Regions from separate parts of the Sinomonas soli genome, predicted to be linked through region 2. Evidence: predicted binding sites of a transcription regulator. Region 2 holds the regulator's gene; the other holds the start of a gene.
What was found. The regulator HrcA, encoded in region 2, represses chaperone genes, less so after heat shock. The targets are predictions, from matches to a motif close to TTNGCACTCGNNNNNNNCGAGTGCNAA.

Region 1: ACYVKZ_RS03990 (FmdB family zinc ribbon protein) is a predicted target of HrcA. The motif match lies at 2,131-2,157, and genes of this name have one in related genera.

The regions. Positions count from the first base shown of each region.
Region 1 is NZ_BAAGSN010000004.1:141,026-145,460, forward strand. Features, by position in the region: gene ACYVKZ_RS03980 (DUF4011 domain-containing protein) at 1-958, shown strand, start outside; gene ACYVKZ_RS03985 (RcpC/CpaB family pilus assembly protein) at 982-1,692, opposite strand; gene ACYVKZ_RS03990 (FmdB family zinc ribbon protein) at 1,788-2,054, opposite strand; gene ACYVKZ_RS03995 (5-formyltetrahydrofolate cyclo-ligase) at 2,181-2,825, opposite strand; gene galU (UTP--glucose-1-phosphate uridylyltransferase GalU) at 2,874-3,794, shown strand; gene ACYVKZ_RS04005 (GNAT family N-acetyltransferase) at 3,803-4,423, shown strand.
Region 2 is NZ_BAAGSN010000011.1:42,062-46,496, forward strand. Features, by position in the region: gene ACYVKZ_RS09990 (DUF4870 domain-containing protein) at 1-43, opposite strand, end outside; gene ACYVKZ_RS09995 (DUF3097 domain-containing protein) at 137-988, opposite strand; gene hrcA (heat-inducible transcriptional repressor HrcA) at 1,157-2,173, shown strand; gene dnaJ (molecular chaperone DnaJ) at 2,188-3,315, shown strand; gene ACYVKZ_RS10010 (16S rRNA (uracil(1498)-N(3))-methyltransferase) at 3,318-4,106, shown strand; gene ACYVKZ_RS10015 (GerMN domain-containing protein) at 4,103-4,435, opposite strand, start outside.

The DNA.
Region 1 (4,435 bases), on a different contig from region 2:
CGCCGCGATCGACCCGGTGCTGACAATCGGCCGTGAGGACCACGAGACGAGCATCCCCGTGGCCGTCGAGTCCGACGGCACCGACCGCTACCGCTCGATGAGCGTGCGCGAGCGGACGCGTCAGCGGCCCGAGCTGCTGGGGCGCCTCGGCTGGAAGCACTTCACGCTCTGGACCATCGAGGTCTTCACCGACCCGAGCGGCTGCGCCGAGATGATCGCCGGTGAGCTCGGCCTCGCGACCGACGCGGACGAGAACGGCACGGCCGGGTTCCTCGACGATGCCTGGGCGGGCGGACGCGAGGGACGCCACGGCCCCGCGGCCTCCGGGTCCGGGACCGCCTGGAGCGCGGCCGCCGGCGGGAGCCGCAGCCAGAGGGAGAACGAGGGGAGTGCCGCTATGACGGAGTATGACGGGGCTCACGGCTCCGAGCGCGGAGACCGTCGGGAGACCGCGGGCGGCGACGGGACCGCGATCCCGTCCGCAGCCGCCCCGTACACGTCCGACCCTGAGCCCACGCTTCCGGAGGCCGCGCATCCCGAGACCGTCGGCGGATGGCTCCCCGAGGGCGGAGCCACGGACTCGCACGAGCGACCGCATGGCGACACGGTGCCCACCCGCGCCGCCCACGAGGCGGGGCGCCAGGATGGCGGCGCTCCCGGCGAGGAGGACGGCCCGGCGGACGCGGCCCCGCCCGCCGGGGAGACCACCGATGCCGCGGATACCACCCATGCCTCGGAGCCCGGCGACCCCACCGAGACCGGCGACCCCGCGAATACCGGAGAGCTCCGGCGTCCGCGCGGGGCCCGCCGCGTGACGGTGCCCGGGACCGGCCCCGCGGAGGCAGACGAGCCGGAACAGCCGGCGGCCCCGAGGCCCTACGAGCCGGTGACGCGCCGCAGCGCCGAGCGTGCACGCGAGCGGTGGCTCAAGGAGCAGCGGCCGCCGCACTGGGGCTGAGCGGACGGTCGGGGCGGCCCGCATCAGCGGGGCCCGGCGTCGACGAGCGTGAAGAACACCTTCCCGCGCGCGGACGCGCCGGCAACCTTGGCCGCCTGATCCGGCCGGGCCGCGACCACGAGGAGGCCCTCGGCGTCCTGGGATCCCAACCACGGCCCGGCAGCACCGGCGCCGCCCGGGGCTCCGGCCCACAGGACGGGCACCCGGGCCGCGAGGACGGTGCCCGCGCCCGCCCCGCCGCCGGCGTCGGTGCTCAGCATCACGTCGACGAGCTGGCCCGGGCGCAGGAGCTGGAGCGAGGGCGGGTCCGCGACCCGGACCGGGACTGCTGCGGTATCCGCGGCGGTCCCCGCGAGGAGCCCCGGACCGACGAGGCCTGCGTCCGTGACGGCCTCCCCGCTGCGCACCGGGCCCGCAAGCCGCTGCCCCACGAGCCGCGAGGGATCCGAGGAGGCGCCCTGCGGCACCGCGTCGGCCGGAACCCGGGCCACGCGCAGCTCGCCTCCGGAGAGGGTGGCCCCGCCGGCGAGGTCCCGCGCGGCGACGGCCACGGGCGCCATGGCGGCCGTGGGCGGCGTCAGCTCGTGCACGGCGGCGCCGGCGGCCACGCACAACAGCGCCGCCGCCAGAGTGCGGCGACGCCGGTCGAGGAAGCGTCGAAGCGGGCTGCGCGGAACGGATGCCCAGGGACGGGCTGAGGCGGGCGGGCGCTTCGGCGCGGGGCTGCGGGTCATGCCGCCACGCTAGGGCGGCGGTGCCGCCCCTGCGTCAGGCGAGGTCGCCTATGTGCACGGCACGCCGACTGCGCCGCCTGTGGAGGGGAAGAAGGTCAGTTGGCAGCGGCCGCAGTGGCCGGCTTGGCGTCCTTCGACCCGGACTCCTTGGCCGGGGAGGCGGCCGGGGTGCTGCTGGAGCTGCCCCCACGCGAATCCGTGCGGTAGAAGCCAGAGCCCTTGAAGACGACGCCCACGGTGTTGAACTTCTTGCGCAGCGTGCCGCCGCACTCGGGGCAGACCGTGAGCGAGGCGTCGCTGAACGACTGGACCGTCTCAAAGGCGTGGTCGCAGTCTTTGCAGGCGTAGGCGTAGGTAGGCACAGGAACTCCTTCTGAACAGGGCAGAGGCCGCGGCACCGCCCGGCGCGGCGTCCCCAGTCCGGGAGCGTCGGTCCGGTTGGCAGTCACGGGCCTCGAGTGCTAATGCTAACAGGCCCGCGCGCGCGGCTATTCCGTTCGGGCCCCCGCGCCGCCAAGGCCGATGATCCCGCCGGGGGTGACGGCGGCGTCCACGCGGCGGTCCAGCGCATCCGCCGGGACGGCGCCCGAGGCGAGCACCTCGCCGTCGTACACCACGGCCGCGGTGGGAAGGCGCGCCCCGAGCGCCGCCGCGAGGGCGAGGAAGCGGTCGTAGTACCCGCCGCCCTGGCCGAGGCGGCGGCCGTCGGTGTCCAGGGCCGTGGCCGGGAGGAGGATCCCCGAGACCGGGGAACGGGCGGGGCCGCCGGCGAGGACCTCGTCGGCGGCCGCCACGGTGCCCACCGGCTCCTGCACCGGGGCATAGCGGCTCCGCGCGAACTCGATCCCCGGGCGCCACTCGACCCAGCCGAGCTGCCTCGCGGGCAGGCAGATCGGGAGCATGACCCGGAACCCGTCGGCGTGCAGGCTCTCGAGGAGGTCCGCCGTGGGGGGCTCCATCCCCACACCCAGATAGGCGGTCACCACGGACCCGGCAGGCAGGGTCCGGCGCGCCCACGCCAGACCGTGCGCGGCAATGAGGGGCGCGGCGGCCGCCACGTCGGCGGGTGCGAGGGCGCGGCGCGCCGACCAGATTCGGGCGCGCAGGGAGGACTTGAGCTCGGCGGTCTCCATGGCGTGACTCTATCCGTGCATGTCCCGTACTCGTATAGAGTGTGCCTCGTGTCTACCTCCAGAGCTGTCAGGAAAGCCGTCATCCCTGTCGCCGGTCTCGGGACTCGGTTCCTGCCGGTGACCAAGGCCATGCCCAAGGAGATGCTCCCCGTCGTCGACAAGCCCGCGATCCAGTACGTGGTCGAGGAAGCGGTGTCGGTGGGCCTCGAGGACATCCTGATGATCACGGGCCGCAACAAGCGCGCGCTCGAGGACCACTTCGACCGCGTCCCCTCGCTCGAGTCCGCGCTCGAGGCCAAGGGTGACCGCAAGAAGCTCGCCGCCATCCAGGAGTCCAACAACCTCGGTGACATCCACTACGTCCGCCAGGGCGACCCGAAGGGACTCGGGCACGCCGTCCTGTGCGCCGAGCGCCACGTGGGCAACGAGCCCTTCGCCGTGCTCCTCGGCGACGACCTCATTGACGAGCGGGACGAGCTCCTCGGCGAGATGATCCGGGTGCAGCAGGCCACCGGCGGCTCGGTCGTGGCGCTCATGGAGGTCCCGCGCGAGACGATCTCCTCCTACGGCTGCGCCGACGTCACCAAGGTCGAGGGCGAGAGCTACGTGCAGGTCCACGGGCTCGTCGAGAAGCCGGCCCCCGAGGACGCCCCGTCGAACCTCGCGATCATCGGCCGCTACGTGCTCCACCCTGCCGTCTTCGACGTGCTGCGCAGCACCGAGCCGGGACGCGGCGACGAGATCCAGCTCACCGACGCCCTGCAGACCCTCGCCCGGCGCGAGGGCGAGGGCGGCGGGGTGTACGGCGTGGTCTTCCGGGGCCGCCGCTACGACACCGGGGACAAGCTCTCCTACCTCAAGGCCGTCGTGACCCTCGCGTGCGACCGCGACGAGTTCGGCGCCGACCTGCGCTCGTGGCTCGCGGACTTCGTGGCCGAGGGCGCGGACGCGGCGTCGGCCCGCGGCTGACGCGGAGCATGTCGGCATCGGGCCTCTGGCCCGTCACGCTGCGCGCCGGGGACCTGGCTCTCCGGCCGCTGCGGATGGGGGACCGCGCGGAGTGGATGGCCGTGCGATCCCGCAATCGGGCCTGGCTCGCCCCGTGGGAGGCCTCCAACCCCCAGCCCGGCGGCTCCCTGCCCACCTTCCGGGACATGGTCCGCTCCCTCACCCGGCAGGCCCGGGAGGGGTCGTCGCTCCCGTTCGTCATCACCCTCGATGACCCCCGCGCCCGCAAGGCCCCGATCGTCGGACAGCTCACGGTGTCCTCCATCGTGTGGGGCTCGGCGCTCATGGCCACGCTCGGCTACTGGGTGGACCGCGAGTACGCGGGCCGGGGGATCGCGCCGACGGCGGTCGCCCTCGTGACGGACCACTGCTTCCGCGAGATGGGCCTGCACCGGATGGAGATCAACATCCGCCCGGAGAACGCCCCGAGCCTGCGGGTCGTCGAGAAGCTCGGCTTCCGGCACGAGGGCCTCCGCCCCCGCTACCTGCACATCAACGGGGCGTGGGCGGACCATGAGTCCTTCGCCCTCACCGCCGAGGAAGTCCCCGAGGGAGGCCTGCTGGGCCGCTGGCTCGCCTCCCGCCGCTGAGGCAACGGACGA
Region 2 (4,435 bases):
CCTGTCCGGCGGTGCTGCGGGGGTCCTTCGGGTACTCGGCCACTGATGAATCCTTGCCTGTGGGTCCTTGCGGTCTTGACGCCCGCGGGGCCTTGCGGCCGCCGTGAGCAGTCCAAGGATATCCAAGGTTGCGCGCTCAGGCCGTCAGGAAGTCGATGACCTCTTCGACGCGGCCGAGCAGGGAAGGCTCGAGGTCGGCGTAGGTGCGCACGGCCCCGAGGAGCTTCTGCCAGCCGAGGCCCACGTCTTCCGCGGTGCCGTGCGGCCATCCGAACGCCTTGAGGATCCCGGTCTTCCAGTCCGTGCCGCGCGGCACGGTGGGCCACGCGGGGATGCCGAGCACCGAGGGCTTGATGGCCTGCCAGACGTCCACATAGGGGTGTCCCACGACGAGCACGTTCCCGGCAGCCCCCGGGACAGCCATGGCCTCGGCCACGATCCGCGACTCCTTCGAGCCCTCCACCAGGTGGTCGACGATGATCCCGAGCTTCCGGCCCGGCCCGGGCCCGAACGCTGCGACCGCCCCCGCGAGGTCGTCGACCCCGTGCAGGGGCTCGACGACGATCCCCTCGACGCGGAGGTCGTCTCCCCAGACCTTCTCCACGAGCTCGGCGTCGTGCTTGCCCTCCACCCAGACCCGGCTGGCCTTGGCCACCTGCGCCCGCAGGCCCTCGACGCGCACCGAGCCGGACGCGGTCCGTGCGGGGGCGGCGGGCTGGGTCCGGGGGGCCGGCGGCCCGACGCGGACGGGGCGGCCGTCGAGGAGGAAGCCGAACCCGAGCTGGAACGAGCGGGTGCGCCCGCGCCGGTCCTCGAGGCTCATGAGGTGCATGCCCCCGGACTTCTCCACGCGGACCACGGCACCGACCCATCCGCTCTCGGCGTCCTCGAGGACAAGCCCGAGCTCGGCGGGGACGAGGGGGAGTTCGGCACGGGACGGGCGGGCGAGGTCGGCCGGCCCCCAGGAGTCATAGCTGAGTCGGTCCACCCGCCGAATCCTACGGCGGACCGCGCCGCGCCACCCGGGGACGCGCCGTGGCCGAGCGCACAGCCCGGGGGGTTCCCGACGGGGGCGGTGGGCGTACTAGACTTAGCACTTGATCCCAGAGAGTGCTAAGCCGCGGGCACGCCGCCCGCCGTCGGAGCAGGAGGTGTGATGAACGAGCCCCGGAAGCTGGAGGTCCTGCGGGCGATTGTGGAGGACTACGTCCACTACCGCGAGCCCGTCGGGTCGAAAGCGCTCGTGGAACGCCACCGGCTCGGCGTCTCGAGCGCCACAATCCGCAACGACATGGCAGCCCTCGAGGACGACGGCCTCATCACGGCCCCCCACACGAGCGCGGGCCGCGTCCCGACCGACAAGGGCTACCGCGTCTTCGTGGACCACCTCTCCGCGGTGCGGCCGCTGTCCGCGGCGGAGAAGCAGGCGATCCAGACGCTCCTGGACGGGGCGGACGATCTGGACGATGTCCTCGAGCGCACGGTCAGGCTCCTGTCCCAGCTCACCAACCAGGTCGCCGTCGTGCAGTACCCGCAGCTGGGCCGGGCCAAGGTGCGCCACGTCGAAGCGGTGTCGATGGCCCCGCGCCAGGTGCTGCTCGTCCTCATCGCGGACACCGGCACGGTCGAGCAGCGCGTGCTCACCGTGGGCGAGGACGTCGACCGGGACAGGCTCGCCTACCTGAGGCAGCGATTCCTCGAGGGTCTGGCCGGCACCGCGGTCGCGAGGCTGGCCGCCGGCGCGGCGGAGGTCGTCGCCTCGCTCGCGCCCCAGGACCAGCGGCTGGGTGCCGAGCTGGCCTACGGCCTCGGCACCCTGGCCGAGGCCAGCCGTGAGGACCGGATGGTGATGGCCGGCACGGCCTACCTCGCCAGGTCCAACAGCGACTTCCTCCAGAGCATCTCGCCGGTGCTCGAGGCACTCGAGGAACAGGTCGTCCTGCTGCGGCTCCTCTCCGAGATGGCGAGCGATCCGCGCGGCGTCACGGTCACCATCGGGAGGGAGAACCCGTACATCGGCCTCGCCGAGACCTCCGTGGTGGCCACCGGGTACGGGCAGGACGACGGCCCGAAGCTCGGCATCCTCGGCCCCACACGCATGGACTATCCGGCCACGATGGCCGCAGTGCGGGCGGTCGCCCGCTACCTGTCGAAGATCATCGCCGGAAGCTGAGAAGAAAGAGAACTGTGAGCAGCCACTACGAAACCCTCGGCGTCCAGACCGATGCGACGCCCGAGGAGATCAAGAAGGCCTACAAGAAGCTGGCCCGCAAGCTCCACCCGGACATGAACCCAGGCGAAGACGCCGCGGACCGGTTCAAGGCGGTCACCCACGCCTACGAAGTCCTCTCGGACCCGCAGAAGCGCCGCGTCTATGACACGACGGGGAACGAGAACGGCACCGACAACGGCTTCTCCGGCGGCTACAACGGGGCGGGCTTCGCGTTCCAGGACATCTTCGAGACCTTCTTCGGCGGCGGCGCGGCCCAGTCCGGCCCCGCTTCGCGCGTGCGGCGCGGACAGGATGCGCTCATCGCCGTCCGGATCGAGCTCAAGGACGCGGTGTTCGGCGTCAACAAGAAGCTCGAGGTCGACACCGCGGTGGTCTGCACCCGCTGCGACGGCTCGTGCTGCGAGCCCGGGACCGAGCCGGTCCGCTGCGGCGTCTGCGGCGGCTCCGGCCACATCCAGCGGCCGGTCCGCTCGATCCTCGGCCAGGTCATGACGATGGCCACGTGCCCCACCTGCCAGGGGTTCGGCACCGAGATCCCCAGCCCGTGCAACGAGTGCGGCGGCGAGGGCCGCATCCGGAGCCGGCGCTCGCTCACCGTCAAGATCCCGGCGGGCGTGTCCACCGGCACGCGCATCCAGCTCGCCGGCCAGGGCGAGGCGGGAACGGCCGGCGGCCCGTCGGGCGACCTCTACGTGGAGATCCGGGTGGCCTCCCACCCGACGTTCACGCGCGAGGGCGATGACCTGCACGCCACGCTCAGCGTCCCGATGACCGCCGCCGCCCTCGGGTCCGAGATGACCTTGGAGACGTTCGACGGCGAGCAGGGGATCACGCTGCGGCCCGGAAGCCAGTCCGGCGATGTGGTGACCCTGCACGACCTCGGCGTGGCCCGGCTGCGCGGCGCAGGCCGCGGAGACCTCCTCGTGCACGTCAGGGTCGAGACGCCCACGAAGCTCGACGCGGAGCAGGAGGAGCTCCTGCGCCAGTTCGCCAAGCTGCGCGGCGAGCAGGTCGGCGAGGGCAAGCTCGTCGGCAGCGGCGGCATGTTCGCCAAGCTCCGCGACAAGTTCGGCAACCTCTGACGATGTCCCGGCCGCTCTTCTACGTCGCCCCCGGCGCGCTCGACGGCAAAGCCCCCGGAGGCACCATGACGGTCGACGGGGCGGAGGGACGGCACGCCGTCGCCGTCCGGCGGCTGGGCGTCGGGGAGGGCGTCGACGTCTCCGACGGCGCCGGGACGCGCGCCGTCGGCACGGTCAGCAGGGCCGAGGGCTCAGTGCTCGAGGCCGTCATCGACTCTGTCGTGCACGAGGCGCGCCCCCCGTTCCGGCTCGTCCTCGTCCAGGCGCTGGCGAAGGGCGATCGGGACGAGCTCGCCGCGGAGACGGCGACCGAGCTCGGCGTGGACGAGGTCGTCCCGTGGCAGGCCGAGCGCTCGATCGTGCGCTGGAAGGGCGAACGGGCCGAGAAGGCGCTCGCGAAGTGGCGCTCTGTGGTCCTCGCCGCAGCCAAGCAGGCCCGCCGAGCCTGGGTGCCGGCGGTGGAGCCCGCGGTCGACGACGCCCGCCTCGCCGAGCGCATCGCCCAGGCGCGGCTCGCCGTCGTGCTCCATGAGGAGGCGAGCGAATCGCTCGCCGGCATCCTGCGCGGTGTGGCGCCCGTGGACGGCGTGGCCTCAGGGGAGGGCGAGATCCTGTTCATCGTCGGCCCCGAGGGTGGAATCAGCCCGGCCGAACTCGAGCGCTTCGTACAGGCGGGGGCGCGCCTGGCGCTGCTGGGCCCCCACGTGCTGCGGTCCTCGACCGCCGGGCCGGCCGCACTCGCCCTCGCCGGCGAACGTCTGGGCCGGTGGGGGACCCGGGACGGCCGCTAGCCCGTGATGGTGAAGGACTTGGAGTCCCAGGCGGCGGTGCTCGAGGCGGCCGACGGCGAGGCGTCGTCCGCTGGCAGGATCCGCACCTCGTAGTCGCCGGGCGGCAGGTTGACCGAGAAGGTGAACTCGCCGACGTGCCCGGGCTCGTGGCCCGAGGTGATGTTCCCGCTGACGTACACCGACCGGTTCCCCTGGGCGTCGTGCCGCAGGACCTGCCACGCGAAGGGCTTGTCCGGCTGGGTCGCCCTGCCGAAGACCTTGAGCGCGCCCTTGAGCTGGGCGCCCTCCTGCGGGTCGATGATCCACACCGGCGCGATCATCGAGGGGTC